One region of the Loktanella sp. R86503 genome, then DNA from elsewhere that is predicted to be linked to it. Evidence: riboswitches for the same ligand, from Rfam matches in the RefSeq annotation. Region 1 holds a riboswitch; the other holds the start of a gene.
What was found. Region 1 has a riboswitch for thiamine pyrophosphate ahead of thiD (bifunctional hydroxymethylpyrimidine kinase/phosphomethylpyrimidine kinase). Riboswitches for the same ligand answer to the same signal wherever they lie in the genome.

Region 1 (8,830 bases):
GCGGCTTGCGCCCATTGTCGCGGCCAGATCGTGATAGCCGGGGGCGGCGCGGCGCAACCCGTCGTGAAAGGCTGATGTCACGGGAAAGAAGATGATCAGCACGGCGATCACGATTTTGGACCCCATGCCATACCCAAACCACAGCGTCAGAAGCGGGGCGAGGGCGAAGACCGGCACCGCTTGGCTGAAGACCAGCAGCGGCAGCATCAGCCGCTCTGCCCGTTTGGACAGCGCCAGCCCGATCGCCGTTGCAGCACCCAAACCCGTGCCAATGAACAGGCCCAGCAGCACTTCGATCCCCGTCACCCACGCGTTTTGCGTGATTAAGACGCGGCTTGCCCAAGCGGCCTGCATCACCCGCAGCGGCGAGGGAAGGATGAAATGCGGCGCGCCCGTCAATGTGACCGCTGCTTGCCACAGGGCCAGCGCAAGCAGTACCGCAGCCAAGATATCCCGCCCCCTCATGCGGCGCAGCGCAGATGCGCCAGCAGGCGGCTTTGGCTTGTGATCGTGTCCGGTGCATCAATGGCGCGGGGCGGGGACTGCGGCGGGGTCGGCCAGACTGTTGTGCCTTGCGGTGACAACAGGATGATCTGGTGCGCCAGCCGCGCTGCCTCTGCCGGGTCGTGGGTGACCAGCAGGACAGTGCGGCCCGCAAGAGCCTGCGCCGCAAGGTCCTGCATATCGGCGCGGGTGCCTGCATCAAGGGCCGAAAAGGGCTCGTCCAGCAGAACAACGGGCCGATCCTCGGACAGGGTGCGGGCAAGGGCGACGCGTTGGCGCATCCCGCCGGACAGTTGGCGCGGCATCTGCTGGGCGGCGCCTGACAGACCGACAAGGCGCAGCAGCTCTGCCGCGCGGGCACGGTCGGGGGGCGTGCCCCGCAGGCGGGCGCCGATGCAGACGTTATCCAGCACATTCAGCCAAGGTAGCAGCAGATCGGATTGCGCCATATAGCTGACGCGGTTTTGCAAACTGGCACCGTCCGATGCCGCAATCTGCCCAGCGAAATGGCCGCCCGTCGGCAGGCCGAGGAGCAACCGCAGGATCGTCGTTTTGCCGGTGCCGGACCGCCCAAGCAGGCAGGTCCATTCCCTCGCTCGCAGCTTCAGATCCGCAGTAAACAGCCGTTGGCCACCAAGGGCATAATTCCCCGCCAGCGTGACGCCCGGCGGCGGTGTCATGCGTCCAGACCCATCTGCCAAAAGCCGACCTCTAACTCTGTCGCCATGGTGAAACGCTGCTGCAACCGCGCAGCACGCGGCGCGGCGGACAAGGGGCCGATCCGCTGCGCTACGGCACGATCAACCATCGCGCCAACGCTTTTACAAACGGCCTGATAGTCCGGCGCGGAATAGGTATCGATCCAGTCCTTGTAGGGCGTATCCGCGCTGCACGTCTGCGCCAGATGCAGGCCGATTTCGCCGTATCCCATAACGCAGGGGGCAAGCGCGGCCATCAGATCAAGAAAATCCCCCTGCAGGCCCGCGTCCAGAACGTAGCGGGTATAGGCAAGATTCGCTTCGGCCTCTTTCGTTGCAAAAAGGGTGGCTTCGTCAATGCCATGTGCCGCGCAAACCCCGATATGCAGGGCCATTTCGTGATTGACCAGCGCATTAACGGTTGCGGCGCAGGTGCGCATCTCCTCCAGCGTTTCCGATTTGACCACGGCCAGCGACCAGGCGCGGGCGAAGTGCACCAAAAAGACGTAGTCCTGCGTCAGATAGTGCAGGAACGCCGCGCGCGGCAGCGTCCCGTCGCTTAGTCCCGCGACAAAGGCGTGGCGGGTATAATCCCGCCACGGCCCCTGTGCGCCGCTGCGCCACTGGGCAAAAGTTTGCCCGTAATCCGGTGCCGTCATGGCGCGGTCACGTCAATCGCGATGCCGGACACAGGCGTCTGGTCAGGCACAAGGCCAGCTTCGGCCAGAAACGCCTCGAACGCGGCATAGCGGCCGACGTCAAAGGCGGCGGGGCGCAGGGCAAAGCGCGGGATCGTGTTGGTCCAGGCGCGGGCGTTCAGGGTGTCGTCAAGCTCTGTCGAGGTGGCGGCGAAGACCTCCCAGCTGTCCTGCGGGTGGTTGACGATATATTGGGTCGCCTTTTGTGTGGCGGCCAAGAAACGGGCGATGCGGTCCTTGTCCATCGTGTCTGCGTTGGCGACATAGATCAGCTCGTCATAGGATGGGAACCCTTCTTCTTCGACGAAAAAGCAGTGACCTTTGACGCCTTCGATCTCCATCTGGGTGAGCTCGAAATTGCGAAAGGCACCGATGACCGCGTCCACTTGGCCCGACATCAGCGACGGTGACAATGACCAGTTCACGTTGACCATTTCGACATCGTCCGGGGCGACGCCATTGTGGGTCAGGATGGTGCCCAGCATCGCCTCTTCAACGCCGCCGACAGAAAAGCCGACCTTTTTGCCCGCAAGGTCGGCGGGGGATGTGATCGGCCCGTCCGCCAGCACTAGAAGGCAATTCAGCGGGGTCGCGACTAGCGTGCCGACCCGGCGCAGCGGCAGACCTTCGTGGATTTGCAGGTGCAGTTGCGGCTGATAGGAAATCGCCAGATCGGCCTGGCCCGCTGCAACCATTTTGGGCGGATCGGACGGATCAGCCGGGGCGATGATGGTGACGTTTAAATCTTGATCGGCGAAATAGCCCATTTCTTGCGCCACGATGATCGGGCCGTGGTCGGGGTTCACAAACCAGTCCAGCAGAACGGTCATGTCGTCAGCAGCCAAAAGCGGCTGGGCCGTCATGGTGATTGCGGCCGTAATCGTTATGAGTTTCATTGTATTTACCTTTCAAATGTCCGGCGTATCGCCGCATGCAATGAGTGAGATTTCGCCGCCCCGTTTGGCCCGCACCGTGCTGGCTGCCTGCCAAGCCCGCAGGCCGGACCGGCAGGCGAAAACGATGCGGCCCGTATTAGGGAAAGACTGATTTGCGATTTGCGCGTTGGTTAGGCGCAGGGCAGTGGGAATGACGGGGGATGATGCTTCTTGGGTATCGCGCAGGTCGATGACCAAATCGGCGGTGCCAATCTGCGCGGGGGCGATAAAGCGAAAATCGGCGCTGGGCTCTGGCGCTGTGTCAAAACGAAAGCCGCTGGCGCGAAAACTGGTCATGTCGAACTGCAACATCTGCCCAAGCGGCGAAGGGGTCTGTCCGATCAGCACAGCCAGCGCCATCTGCGCCTGCGCCGCCCCGATCAGCCCGACAACGGGGCCCATCACGCCTGCGGTCGCGCAACTGGCGGCGCGGTCCGGCAGGTCGGGGAACACGGCACGCAGGGACGGCGCACCGGCGCAGAACCCGCCGACATAGCCGGTAAATCTAAGGGTCGAGGCGCTGATCAGCGGTACCCCGGCGACAAGGCAGGCGTCAGACAGGATGTAGCTGGCGGCAAAGCTATCGGCGCAGTCCAGCATAAGGGTGTGGCCAGCAGTCAGCACAGCGGCATTTGCCGGATCAAGGGCGGCCTGCACGGTTTCGATCCAGCAGTCGTCATTCAATTGCCGCAGTGTCGCGGCGGCGGCGTCCACCTTGGGCCGTCCGATGTCATCCATACGAAACAGCGTTTGCCGGTGCAGGTTGGACAGGGACACGGTGTCCGGATCGACGAGCGTCAGATGACCGATGCCAGCCCCAATCAGATATTGCAGCACTGGCGCTGCCAGCCCGCCAGCACCGATGACAAGCACACGGGCTGCGCGGATGGCGGCCTGACCTGCGGGGCCGACCTGGGGCAGGATTTCCTGGCGGATATAGCGGCTCACCGGGTGGCCGCCAGCCAAGCGCGGACCCGCGCCTCTGGGTCCGGGTTCAGGGTGATATCCGTCACGGCGGACACCGTGTCTGCCCCAGCGGCAAAGGCCCCCGCCGCGCGGTTAACGGTCATGCCGCCGATGGCGATCAGGGGCGTTTGACCGATCAGGTTGCGCCATGTGGTCAGCTTGTCCACGCCTTGCGCGTGCCACTTCATCTGCTTCAGGATCGTCGGATAGATCGGGCCAAGGGCGATGTAGTCGGGGTCCAAAGTCAGCGCGCGGGCCAGTTCGGCGCGGTCATGGGTGCTGACGCCAAGGCGCAGGCCAGCGGCGCGGATTGCGGGTATGTCAGCGGTGTCCAGATCCTCTTGACCAAGGTGCAGCCAGTCGCAACCTTCATCTATCGCGATGCGCCAGTGATCGTTGATGACCAGCGTGCAGCCCTGCGCGGCGCAGAGCGTTTTGGCGCGGCGGATGTGACCCTGCAGCACGGCTTCACTTGCGTCTTTCATCCGCAGTTGCACTAGCTTGATGCCCAGCGGGACCAGACGTTCCAGCCAGTCGGCGCTGTCTAAGATAGGATAGAAACGATCAAGGCTCATCCAAGGAACGCCTTTCCAAGCAGGGGGGTGGAGGGTGCGGCCATGTCGCGCGGCTCCATCGGGTCTGACTGCGCGGCGAGTTGTCCGGCGCGGATTGCCAGCGCAAACGCTTCTGCCATCGCGGCGGGATCGCCGGCTGCAGCGACGGCGGTGTTCAGCAGCACGGCGTCGAACTCCAGTTCCATCGCATGTGCGGCTTGCGATGGCAGGCCAAGGCCTGCGTCGATCACCAGAGGCACATCCGGAAAATGGGCGCGCATGGCCCGCAGGCCAAAGATATTATTCAGCCCACGCCCCGACCCGATAGGTGCCCCCCAGGGCATCAGAACCTCGCATCCTGCATCCAGCAGCCGGTCCGCGACGACCAGATCTTCGGTCGTATAGGGAAAGACCTGAAAGCCGTCGGCGGTCAGGATACGCGCGGCTTCGACAAGGCCATAGACATCGGGTTGCAGGGTGTCGGCGTCGCCGATGACCTCTAGCTTGATCCAGCGCGTGTCGAACACTTCGCGGGCCATGTGGGCGGTCGTAACCGCCTCTTTTACCGTGTGGCAGCCTGCGGTGTTGGGCAGAACGCGCACGCCCAGATCACTGATCAGCCGCCAAAAATCCTGACCCGCACGGTCTTGCCCGCTTTCGCGGCGCAAGGACACAGTGGCAACACCGGCCCCACTGCGGCGAAAGGCGTCGGCAAGGATCGCGGGCGAGGGATATTGCGCGGTGCCCAGCATTAAACCGCCGGGCAGGGCGGTGCCATAGAAATCACGCATCCCTCAGCCCCCTTGCATCGGCGCAAGGATTTCGACCTGATCGCCGTCTGTCAGCGCATAGTCAGGGCGCGCGCTGACGGCGACGAATTTGCCGTTTACCGCTGTGGCCACCTTTGCATTGGTGAAGCCATAGGCATCCAGCAGGTCAGCAAGGGTTGTGGCCTGCGCTTCGATCGGCGCGCCGTTAAGCTGCAGTCTCATCCATCACCTCTGGTGTTTGGTTGTCGAATATTAGAGCCGCCACCATGCGGGCGGCAGCGGGGGCAAGCAGGAACCCGTGGCGGAACAGCCCGTTCAGCCGGATCAGGTTACTGCTGCGGCGAATGCGCGGCAGGTTGTCAGCAAAGGCAGGGCGGCTGTCGACGCCTGTCTCTATCACCTCTGCCTCGGCAAAGGCGGGGTGCAGGGCATATGCGGCGGACAGCAGTTGAAGCAGGGCGCGGGCTGTGATGTGCGGTCCGGCGCGCCCTTCGATCATTGTTGCCCCCAGCATGAAAATGCCATCCCCGCGCGGCACGATGTACAGCGGCGCGCGTGGATGCAGCAGACGGATAGGGCGGGACAGCGACACATCCGGGCAGGACAGGATCAGCATTTCCCCCTTTACGCCGCGCAGATCGGTGATCGCATCCCGCGCGGCATAACCGCGGCAGTCGATGGTCAGGCCGCGCTGCGCGTAATCTTCGGGCTGTGCGTCGGCGATCTGAAAGGCGCAGCCATCGGCGACAAGGCCAGCGCGCAGATCGGCCAGCGCGGTGCGGGGGGGCAGGTGCGCCTCTTGTGCGAAAAACAGCCCGCTGGTGAACCGACCGGCAAGGTCGGGTTCCAGCGCGGCGATGGCGCTTTGGTCCACGGTGCTGTGCCCTGTTGTGCGCTTAGCAAAGCGGGCCAGTTCCGCCCGGTCCCGCGCAGGAGAGATGACAAGCGAGCCGCTGCGCTGCACCGACGGAGTATGGCGAGCCCACCAGTCCGCCGCCTCTTGGCCTAGGCGCACCACGGGTTCCTCGGCGCTTTCGCTTTCGCAAAATGGGGCCAGCATGCCGCCCGCCCACCACGAACAGGCGTGGGGGCCGGGGGCCGCATGTCTGTCGATCATCGTGACCTGTGCGCCGCGATCCAGCAAGGCACGCGCCGTGCAAAGCCCGGCGACCCCCGCGCCGATGACAGTAACGGAACCGGCGCTCATGCCCAGACCGCGTGGAAGTGATGCACCGGACCATGCCCTGCGCCGACATTAAGCTGATCTGCCGCCTTGATCGCGCCTTGCAGATAACCGTGGGCAGCGGTCACGGCGGCGGTCAGGTCCAGCCCCCGTGCCAGCTGCGCCGTGATCGCGGCAGAATAGGTGCAGCCGGTGCCGTGGGTGTTGCGGGTGGCGATGCGGGGGGCCTTCAGCGTCGCCATCACACCGTCTGGACCGACCAGAATATCGGTGCAGATCGCACCTTCGGCGTGGCCGCCTTTCATCAAAACGGCTTGCGGGCCAAGGTCCAGCAGTTGCTTGCCTTGGGCGATGACCTCTGCCGCGGTCGCAGCGGGGGCGGTGTTCAGCAGGCGGGCGGCCTCTGGCAGGTTGGGGGTCAGCAGGGCAGCGCGCGGCAGCAGATTGCGGATCATGGCGGCGACAGCGGCATCCTGCAGCAATGCGTCGCCGGATTTGGCGATCATGACCGGATCAAGGACAACCGGGCCGCTGAACTGCGTCAGCCCGTCCGCAACCGCCGCGATGACCGGCGCAGAGAACAACATGCCCAGTTTGACCGCCCGCACATCCAGATCGGACAGCACCGCCGCGATCTGCGCTGCAACCACGCTTGGGGGGATTTCATGCACACAGGTGACGGAACGGGTATTCTGGGCTGTCACCGCAGTAATGACGCTGGCAGCATAGGCACCATTGGCAGACATCGCCTTGATGTCGGCCTGCACGCCAGCGCCGCCACCGCTGTCGGATCCGGCAATCGTCAAGGTGATGGGTAGAGCAGTGTTCACGGCGGCAACTTTCCAATAGTTGGGAAATGCCGACGTCAAAAAACGGGAATACGCCCCTTTGGCTGGTGCGCGCTACCCGTTCCCTACGCCGGTATGACCCGGATCAGGTTCGACGGGTCGGTGCGTGCACCTCTCAGCCCCAAGGGGCCCCCCGACGGATAATATGTGATGTGCCGCGCCCGCTTTGGGGCGGCGATTTGATCAAAGGTTAGCTGCGCCCTTGGCCGGCTGCAACCACGGAATGGTTGCGCTTGCCTACCGCCCTGCAACCGGATGTCGCAGGGCTGTGCGCGCCGCCGTGTTGCATCACGATGCGTAGGCGCCGGCGGAATAGGTCAGTTCATAGCTGTGGCTGTAGATTTCGAAAACGATGCCAAAGGGATCTTCGACATAGACCATCCGGTAAGGTTTTTCGCCCGGAAAATATTCACGGATCGGCATACGCTGGCGACCACCCGCGGCGACAATCGCATTGGTCAGACCTTCAACATCGGGGTCTTGGACGGCAAAGTGAAAGGTACCGTGACGCTTGTGTTCCAGCTTTTCATCGGGTGCGTAATTTCCAGGGAATTCAAAGATTTCGATGCCGGTGCCATCGGCGGTGGCAAGATGGGCGATGCGCAGCGATCCCCATCCCGGGCCGAACACATCGGTGCACATCACACCGATGGCGCTGTCGTCTTCGGTGGCCAGGGTGGGTTGCATCACAACATAAAAGCCAAGCACGTCGGCATAGAATTTTACGGCAGCGTCAAGGTCGGGAACGGACAGGCCGATATGGGAAAAGGTGCGGGGTGTCTGGGACATCTGAAGTCTCCTTTTGGGGTGGAATGAACTTCAGATAGCGGTGGGTGCATGTAATTGGAAATTATGATATGTCTAAAAAATCATAACGAAATATTTGGTTTTGACATGCTGAATGCGACTTGGCTGGAAACTTTTACCACGCTTTGCGAAACCGGTCATTTCACGCGCACGGCGATGCGATTGAATATGACCCAGCCCGGCGTGTCGCAACATTTGCGCAAGCTGGAGGATCAGATCGGCCAGAGCCTGATGACCCGTCAGGGCAAAAGTTTCAACCTGACCCCGGCGGGGGAAGCGGTTTTTGCCATGGGCCAATCGCGGCGGGCGCAAGAGGATGCATTGCGTAGCGCCATCACAGCTGACGATCCCGACAGCGGAACGGTTCGCATCGCCTGTTCGGGCAGTTTTGCCATGCTGCTTTATCCTGCGCTGTTGCCTTGGATGAAAAATGCGCCTGATATAGCAATTAACCTGCATGCAGCCCCGCAAGCGCAGGTGCTGGCAGGATTGGTTGACGGTCTGTTTGATCTGGGCGTTCTGGATGCCGACCCCGGACACCCGCGCCTACACGCCAGCCATCTGGGCGAGGAAGAGCTTTGCCTCGTGCTGCCGGCGGATGCGCCCGATGCGCCGCCTGCCTTTGCCGATTTGCAGGCGCGGGGGATGATCGGGCATCCTGACGGAAGCGCCTATGCAGACGATCTGCTGCATCTAAATTTTCCGGGCGAATATACCGGTGCCGACCGGTTGCGGATGCGGGGGTTTGTCAATCAGATCGGTCAGATACCGGCTCCGGTCGCGCAGGGTATCGGCTATACCCTGCTGCCGCGCAGCGGCATCGAAGCCTTTGGCCGCAAGGATCTGCTAAAGATCGTGCAGTTGGCA
Region 2 (8,830 bases), 2.1 Mb from region 1:
CGCCCCCGTGGGCGCAACGCGCTGACGAGGGGCGATCCTTTGGCAAGCAAAGGACCGGAAGGCTTTGCTTCCGGGTGTTGACAGGCGTGTAAAAGGTGCGACGGCAGGAGTCAAGTATACTGGCGTTTGGCCCTGGGCAGGGTGTGGCTGGCAAGGAAGGTTCCGATTTCCGCGACACTTGCGTCCGCTTCTGGTGTACGGCCCACACCCATGTGCCAGACGTGGGGAAGACCGGTTTGCGCGTGAAAGGTAACATCGACCCCTTGGGCGCGCAGATGGTCGGCCATCAGGCGGGCGTCGTCGAAAAGCACCTCTGTTGTGTCGGCATGGATCAGCACGGGCGGTGCGCCGGTAAAATCGCCTAGAATGGGCGAGGCGTCAGGTTGCGCCGGATCGGTGCCTGCAAGATAGGCCGCAACACCGCGCGCGCCCCATCTGGTAGACACAAGCGGGTCGCTGCGACGGTTGATGGCCAGGCTTGGATTTTTCATCCGCAGGTCCGTCACGGGGGACATTACCGCAACCGCCGCAGGCAGCGTCAGCCCTTTTGCGACAATCCGTTGCAGTAGGGCCAGGGCGATATTTCCGCCGGCGCTATCCCCCGCGAGTGTCAGGGGGCCGTAGTCTGGATTGTCTGACAGGGCGCGCCAAGCGGCCTCTGCATCGTCGAGGGCGGCGGGAAAGGGGTGTTCCGGGGCCATGCGGTAATTTAGAAAAACGGCGCGCAGGCCTGCTGCCTTGCCGATCGCGGCAATCAGATGGCGATAGCCACGCAAATTGCCCATCACGAAAGCACCGCCGTGGATATAAAGCAGGGTGCCATGATCCTGCGCCTGCCCGGTGCCGCACAGGGTGCAACGCCGCGTTCCAAGCTGAAGGGGGGTTAGCGTCAGACCTGCTGGCGTGCGTGCGTTCAAAACGGCATTCAAGGTGAACAAGCGGCGCAAGATCTGCGGGCTGCGCACGACAGCAAGCAACGGCTTTTGCACAAGCCGTGCATTCAGTGTCGCAATGCGTTGGGGCAAAGAGCGCATATGCCAATCTTTGCAGCACAGACCCCATAGTCAAGCACGATGGCAGGACCAAGCGATGATTGGTTGTTGCAATTTCAAACAGAATTGCGGAACGATTGCGCACAAGGTTCATTACTGCACAGGATATCATGGACAGCTGGGACGAAATCCGCACCGCATTTCAGGTTGCGCGTGCAGGCACGGTAAGTGGGGCTGCGGATGCGCTTGGCGTGCACCATGCCACCGTCATCCGCCATATCGACGCATTGGAGGGGCGTCTGGGCGTGAAGCTGTTCCAGCGCCATGCGCGGGGATACACCCCGACAGAAGCAGGGGTCGATCTGCTGCGCGTTGCGCAGGCCACGGACGAGCAGTTTACCCAGCTTGCAGGGCGGATCAAAGGTCTTGGGGACGGTGTGCGCGGGGAGCTGGTCATCACATCGCTTGCGGCGCTTAGCCCAGTGCTGATCCCGATCCTGACCGACTTCCAGCACGACTATCCCGAAATCCGGTTGCAGTTCCTGACCGACGACCGCGTGTTCCGCCTTGAATACGGCGAGGCGCATGTCGCGATCCGCGCCGGAAGCCAACCGTCAGAGCCTGATAACGTCGTGCAGTTACTGGTATCGCAAAGCATGGCGCTGGTCGCATCTGACGACTACATCGCCCGTTTTGGTATGCCAAAAGATGAAGACGATCTAAAAAACCACTATTTCGTAGCCCATGTCGAAGAGCCGCATCGTGCGCCGTTCTTTCGCTGGCTGCATGAAAAAGTGGGGTCATCGCGCATGGTGTTGCGTGCAACCGATATGCGCGTGATGACAGATGCTATCGCGTCCGGTGCAGGCATCGGCTTTATCTCTGAACTGGAATTGCCGCTTTACCCGAACCTAAAGCGGGTAATGCCGTCGCCACCAGAATGGACGGTCCAGCTGTGGCTGGTCACGCATGTCGATCTGCATCGCAGCGTCAAAGTGCAAACCTTTTTAAGCCATCTGAAAGCGCGTGCCGCTGAATTTACAATCTGATGCGGCCTGCGCTAGGCGGACATTTGGCCATGCTGGCGTTTTCCGCGCTTGTGGCCGGGTCATTTGCCTTGGGGTCCCGGGCTGCGAATGACATTGATCCCTTGGTCATGACAGCAGCGCGGTTCTGGATTGCGGCGGCTGTGCTGGCTGTGCTGGCCTATATCATGGGCGCATGGGACAACCGTGTCTTTCGCGCGCCGTGGCGGTTCGTGGTGTTGTCGGGCCTGATTTCTGGCTACTTCGTCTCCATGTTCGAGGGGCTGAAGACGGCACCGCCCATCAGCACCTCTGCGGTCTTTACCCTGACTCCGATCATTGCGGCGGGCTTCGGCTGGCTATTGCTGCGACAGCGGCTGACAGGGCGGATGGCCGTCGCCTTGGCAATCGGCGGCGTGGGCGCACTATGGGTGATCTTTCGTGCCGATCTGCAGGCCGCACTGGCGTTTGATGTCGGACGCGGGGAATTCATCTTTTTTTGGGGCTGCGTCGCACATGCACTTTATACGCCGCTGATTGCCAAGCTGAAGCGCGGCGAAAATACGGTGATGTTTGCCTGTATGACGTTGCTGGGCGGGGCGGTTCTGACCAGTCTTTACGGTGCGCAGGCGATTGTTGCGACGCCGTGGAAGGCTTTGCCCGGCGTGGTCTGGATTACATTGATCTATATCTCGGTTTTTGCTTCTGCCGCCAGTTTTGTGCTGTTGCAATTTGCGGCCATGCGGCTGCCGAGTGCCAAGGTCATGGCCTATACCTATCTTACGCCGACCTGGGTCATATGCTGGCAGCTGGCACTTGGCGCGCCGCCGCCGCCCCTGCTGATTTTGATTGGTATCGCTTTGACGGTTTTGGCCTTGGTCCTGCTGTTGCGTGATGACGATGCGCCAACGGCTGCCACCTGATCTGTCATGTCGGCCGGATCTTGCCGGATAGGGTTTGCGCGCACGGTACGATGCAACCCTAAGGCAAGCAGGGCGTTTCAGTCTTAGGTAATCTAAGGAGGATACGCCATGGAAAGCGAACACAACCTGATCGACTCTGGCCGCGTGAACGGCACACATGTCTACGGGTCTGACCGTGAACAGATCGGCCATATCGACCATCTGATGATCGACAAGCAGTCTGGCAATGTTGCCTATGCCGTCATGAACTTTGGCGGGTTTCTGGGTATGGGAGAGGACCAGCACCCTCTGCCATGGAAATCACTGCGTTATGACACGGCGCTGGGCGGCTATGCTACGGACCTGACAAAGGACCAGCTGACCGGCGCGCCGGAACGCGTCAGTGACTGGCAGCGCGACCGCGATTACGAAACGCGGCTACACGACTACTATGGTCTGTCGCCTTACTGGATGTAACGCCAGATCTGCGCGGGCGGGTCAGCCGATCTGCCCGCGCACACCGCCTGTCTGGCCACGATCAAGCAGGATGTGATCCAAGATTACGCAGGCCATCATCGCCTCGCCTACAGGAACGGCGCGGATTCCGACGCAAGGATCGTGGCGACCTTTGGTCACGACCTCGACCGGTTGGCCGTCCATTGTGATTGATTTGCGCGGTGACAGGATGGACGATGTCGGTTTGACAGCAAAGCGCACAATGATGTCTTGCCCCGTGCTGATCCCGCCAAGGATGCCGCCCGCGTGGTTTGACGAATAGACAGGACGCCCGTCGTTCCCCATGAAAATCTCGTCCGCGTTATCGCGCCCGGTCAGTGTCGCGGAGGCCATACCTTCACCAATTTCGACACCCTTGACGGCATTGATGCTCATCATCGCGGCAGCAAGATCGGTATCCAGCTTGGCATAGACCGGCGCACCGATCCCTGCGGGCACACCGCGGGCGACGACTTCGATGATTGCGCCGACAGAGTTGTGGTCGTCCTTGCGCAGCCAGGTCAGGTAGTCTTCCCATTCGCCGGCGGCCTGCGCGTCAGGGCACCAGAAGTCGTTCTGGCTGATCTGATCCCAATCGAAGCGTGCGCGGTCGATCTTTTTCTCGCCCATTTGCACCATGTAGCCGGTGATCTGCACGCCGGGGACAATTTCGGTAATCGCCTCTCGGGCGACGCCGCCGGCGGCCACGCGCGCCGCGGTTTCGCGGGCAGAGGATCGCCCGCCACCGCGTGGATCGCGTAGCCCGTATTTCTGGTGGTAGGTGATGTCCGCATGACCGGGACGGAACGTGTTTAGGATATCGCCGTAATCCTTGGACCGCTGATCAGTGTTACGGATCATCAGCTGGATTGGCGTGCCTGTCGTGCGTCCTTCATAAACGCCGGACAGGATTTCGACCGCGTCCGGCTCATTGCGCTGGGTGGTATTCTTGTTCTGACCGGGGCGCCGTTTATCCAGCCACTGCTGGATCATCGCCGGGTCTAGCGGTACACCCGGCGGGCAGCCGTCGATCGTCGCGCCCAAGGCGGGGCCGTGGCTTTCGCCCCATGTGGTGAACCGGAACAGATGACCGAAAGAGTTGACTGACATGCGCGGCCCTTTGTGTTGTTGCACAGGGCTTAAACCATAGGCGGCGCGGGTTCAATTCTGGCAATTCAGGCAAAAGACCGGGCAGTAAGCGGTTGTATTTTAAGCAGATGCACAACCCTTGAATGTTTTTGTCGCCAAAAATTCATTTCTGTGACAGCCTGAACGCCAGAAAGCCTGACTTTTCATGATGAAGGAGCTGCCTCATGACAGATGCAAGTCAAACCTCCCCGCCCGTGCATGACGGTAAAATGTCACTGACCATGAAGATTATGCTGGCGATGGGGCTTGGCATCGTTGTTGGCGTCATTCTGAACGCGCTGGATGTTGCCTTTATCAATACGCATATTGTGGCCGGCTTTTTTGGCATGATCGGAACGATGTTCGTCAATGCCTTAAAAATGCTTGTTGTGCCGCTGGTGTTCTTTTCGCTGATCGGCGGTGTTGCCGGAATTGGCGATGTGCGTGTGTTGGGCCGTGTCGGCACCAAATCCTTTGGGCTTTATCTGGCGACCACAGCCTTGGCGATCACTGTCGCGCTTGTGCTGGCCACGGTTGTCGGGCCGGGCACAGGGTTTGACATGACCGGTATCGATGCCAGCAATATTTCCGCAGCCGAGGCACCAAGCGTCTGGAACGTCTTTGCCGCCATCGTGCCGACCAATCCGATTGCCGCCTTTGCGTCGGGCGAAATGCTGCAAGTCATTTTTTATACGGTCGTTCTGGGCATAGCGGTGCTGATGCTGGGTGATCGGTCCAAGCCGTTTATCGAAGCTTGCGATTACATGAACGAAGTGATGATGAAGATTGTCGATCTGGTCATGCGCGCAGCGCCCTACGGTGTGTTTGCCCTGATTGCAAAAACGTTCGCAGAGCAGGGGCTTGGGCTTTTTATGCCGGTTATTGCCTATGTGCTGACGCTTGTTGCGGCGTTGATGATCCACTTGTTTGTCACGCTGCCTGCCATGCTGAAACTGCTGGCAGGGCTGAATCCGGTCACCTTTATGAAAAAGATGCGGCCAGCGCAGATATTTGCCTTTTCGACCGCATCGTCAAACGCCACCATCCCCGTGACTTATCAGTGTGCGACAGAACGGGTGGGCGTGGATGAAAGCGTTGCGTCCTTTTGCATCCCCTTCGGTGCAACCATCAACATGGACGGCACCGCGATCATGCAGGGTGTGGCGACAGTGTTCCTGGCGAATGTGTACGGCATCGACCTTGGCCTGATGGGCTACCTGACCGTGATCGGCATGGCTGTGCTGGCGTCGATCGGCACGGCTGGTGTGCCAGGTGTCGGCTTGGTCATGCTGACCATGGTGCTGACGCAGGTTGGCCTGCCGATTGAAGGGATCGCGATCATTCTTGGCGTGGACCGCCTGATGGACATGATCCGCACAGCGGTGAACATCACCGGTGATGCCATTGTCACCACCATTGTCGCCAAGGGTGAAGGCAAGATCGACATGGGGATCTTTGACAATCCCGATGCCGGCACGACCGGCGAAGGAGAGGCGCATTTGCCCGACCATGCCATCGTCTGAAGGGTGCAACATCGTTCAAAAGGGCCGCAGCATTTGCGGCCCTTTTCATTTCGCAGGCCGATTGTTAACGTCATGCAACCTCGGGGGGCCAATCCGGCTGAGATGCGCAAGCGGACCCGTTGAACCTGAACCGGTTAAGACCGGCGGAGGGAAGGTCCGGCAATCATGCTGTCCCCCATTCCGCCCGTCGTTTTGGAGGATGACATGACGACCAAACTCTTGAGCGTCGGCGCGATCCTGTGTGCAAGCACAGCTTTCGCCCAGACCCCAACCCTGAATGTGCTGACCTACGACAGCTTTACATCCGAATGGGGCCCCGGCCCCGCGATCGAGGCGGCGTTCGAGGCAGAATGCGCTTGTGATCTCGTGTTTACCGGCGCGGGAGACGGCGCGGCCCTGCTGGCGCGGCTGCAACTGGAAGGCACGCGCACGGATGCGGATATCGTGCTGGGCCTTGATACAAATCTGACCGCTGCAGCCCGCGATACCGGTCTGTTTGCACCCCACGGGGTCACGGCAGACCTGACGCTGCCTGTTGCATGGGATGATGATACCTTTTTGCCCTTTGACTGGGGCTATCTGGCGTTTGTTGCCAACAAAGACACGCCGGCCGCCGCATCCTTTCGCGCGTTGGCGGATAGCGATTTGAAGGTCGTTATCCAAGACCCGCGATCATCTACCCCCGGGCTGGGGCTACTGATGTGGGTCCATGTCAGCGAAGGCGACGCCGCATCGCAAATCTGGGCCGATCTGGCTGACAATATAGTCACCGTGACCCCGGGCTGGACCGAGGCGTATAACCTGTTTCTAGAAGGCGAGGCCGATGCTGTTCTGTCCTACACGACATCGCCTGCTTATCACCTGATCGCCGAAGAGGACGACAGCAAAACGTCTTGGGCCTTTGACGCCGGGAACTACTTGCAAGTTGAAGTGGCGGCGAAATTGGCCGGAAGCGATCAGCCGGAACTAGCCGACCAGTTCATGGCCTTTATCGCCACCTCCGGTTTTCAAAACGTCATCCCCGAAACGAACTGGATGTATCCCGCAACAGACGTCAGTCTTCCGGATGGGTTTGATACGCTGACCGTGCCGTCCAAAGGCCTCTTGTTGTCATCGCAAGACGCCGCAGGGCTTCGTGACGATCTGGTCGAGGCATGGCGCGCCGCGCTGTCGCAATAATGCGTAGCCTGCCAGCGTGGCTAACCGCCGCGCTGGTGCTGACGCTGACCCTAGGCACGCTGCTTGCGGTTGCCTTGCGCGCCGAGGCAGGGCGCGGGCTGACGCCGGGTGATTGGTCCGCCATCCGCTTTACCGTGATGCAGGCTGCGGCATCTGCAGTCGCGTCCGTTACCTTGGCGATCCCCGTGGCGCGTGCGCTGGCACGGCGGCAGTTTCGCGGACGTGGTGCGCTTGTCATGCTTTTGGGCGCACCATTTATCTTGCCGGTTATAGTGGCGGTTCTTGGTCTGCTTGCGGTCTTTGGTAGAGGAGGATTGCTGAATGCCGGTCTGGAGGCGCTGGGGTTTGGTTCTGTTTCGATTTACGGCGCTGGCGGGGTCATACTTGCCCACGTCTTTTTCAATCTGCCGCTAGCGGTCAGACTTATCCTGCAAGGATGGCTGTCTATTCCGTCAGAGCGGTTCCGTTTGGCGGCCCAGCTCAATGCCCCGATCTGGCGCATTCTGGAGGTGCCGATGCTGGCACGACACGCGCCGGGTGCGCTGCTTGTCATTTTCCTGATTTGCCTGACCAGTTTTGCCGTTGCGCTGACCCTTGGGGGCGGCCCGCGCGCGACAACGGTCGAACTTGCGATTTGGCAGGCGATCCGCTTCGACTTCGATCTGGGCAGAGCCGCGTTGCTGGCTTGTGTGCAATTTGCATTATGTGCTGCGGCGGCCTTGGTTGCGTGGCGTATCACGCCGCTAAGCGGATTTGGTCGCGGGCTGGACCGGACCGTTGCGCGGTGGGATCAAAGCCGCTGGGATTGGGGGTGGCTGCTGTTGGTCACGCTTTTTATCGTGCTGCCGCTTGCCATGATCCTGTGGCGCGGCCTGCCGTCACTGCCCGATCTTGGACCTGATATCTACCGGGCGGCGGGCCGGTCGGCAGGGGTGGCCATTGCCGCGACGGCGCTGACGCTTGTCGGTACGCTTGCGCTTTCCCTTTACGGCGGCGGCCTGGTCATCGTCGTCGGCGCGCTGCCCTTAGCGGCCAGTGCGCTAGTCATGGGAACGGGCCTGTTCGTGATCGTCTTTCCTTTCGTCAATCCGGAGGCAGTGGCTTTGCCGGTGACGGTTGCCGTCAACGCTGTCATGGCCATGCCGTTTGCCTTGCGATTGCTGTCACCGGCTGTGATTGACATCCGTAGCGACTACGGTCCGCTGGCGGAGAACCTAGCGCTGGGATCATGGGCAACACTACGGCTGGTCATTCTGCCGCGTCTGCGCAAACCGCTGGGCTTTGCCGCAGGACTGACGATGGCACTGTCGATTGGCGATCTGGGTGTCGTCGCGCTGTTTGCGACGCCCGCGCAGGAGACGCTGCCGCTGGCTATGTACCGGTTGATGGGGGCCTACCGGATGGATGCGGCGGCCGGGGCTGCCGTTTTGCTGCTGTTCATGGCGCTGGGCGCATTCTGGATCTGCGATTCGAGGGGGCAGGGCGATGCTGACGCTGGATGACGTAACTGTGGCCAAGGGAACGTTCCGACTGCAGGCAAACATCGCTGTGCCACCCGGTATGACGGCAGTCATCGGCCCATCGGG

Region 2: it holds a riboswitch for thiamine pyrophosphate, as region 1 does, so the genes downstream of both, thiB (thiamine ABC transporter substrate binding subunit) here and thiD (bifunctional hydroxymethylpyrimidine kinase/phosphomethylpyrimidine kinase) in region 1, are expected to answer to the same signal.

Annotation. Positions count from the first base shown of each region.
Region 1 covers NZ_JAXHCI010000002.1:2,536,487-2,545,316, reverse strand. The annotation lists gene SJY10_RS13505 (ABC transporter permease) at 1-465, opposite strand, end outside; gene SJY10_RS13500 (ABC transporter ATP-binding protein) at 462-1,184, opposite strand; gene tenA (thiaminase II) at 1,181-1,861, opposite strand; gene SJY10_RS13490 (ABC transporter substrate-binding protein) at 1,858-2,796, opposite strand; gene SJY10_RS13485 (ThiF family adenylyltransferase) at 2,809-3,783, opposite strand; gene SJY10_RS13480 (thiamine phosphate synthase) at 3,780-4,376, opposite strand; gene SJY10_RS13475 (thiazole synthase) at 4,373-5,146, opposite strand; gene thiS (sulfur carrier protein ThiS) at 5,150-5,347, opposite strand; gene SJY10_RS13465 (FAD-dependent oxidoreductase) at 5,331-6,332, opposite strand; gene thiD (bifunctional hydroxymethylpyrimidine kinase/phosphomethylpyrimidine kinase) at 6,329-7,138, opposite strand; TPP riboswitch at 7,202-7,302, opposite strand; gene SJY10_RS13455 (lactoylglutathione lyase family protein) at 7,445-7,945, opposite strand; gene SJY10_RS13450 (LysR family transcriptional regulator) at 8,051-8,830, shown strand, end outside.
Region 2 covers NZ_JAXHCI010000002.1:478,762-487,591, forward strand. The annotation lists gene SJY10_RS03360 (alpha/beta hydrolase) at 111-1,034, opposite strand; gene SJY10_RS03365 (LysR family transcriptional regulator) at 1,163-2,041, shown strand; gene SJY10_RS03370 (DMT family transporter) at 2,041-2,940, shown strand; gene SJY10_RS03375 (PRC-barrel domain-containing protein) at 3,049-3,396, shown strand; gene aroC (chorismate synthase) at 3,418-4,524, opposite strand; gene SJY10_RS03385 (dicarboxylate/amino acid:cation symporter) at 4,728-6,065, shown strand; TPP riboswitch at 6,137-6,234, shown strand; gene thiB (thiamine ABC transporter substrate binding subunit) at 6,231-7,244, shown strand; gene SJY10_RS03395 (thiamine/thiamine pyrophosphate ABC transporter permease ThiP) at 7,220-8,746, shown strand; gene SJY10_RS03400 (ATP-binding cassette domain-containing protein) at 8,730-8,830, shown strand, end outside.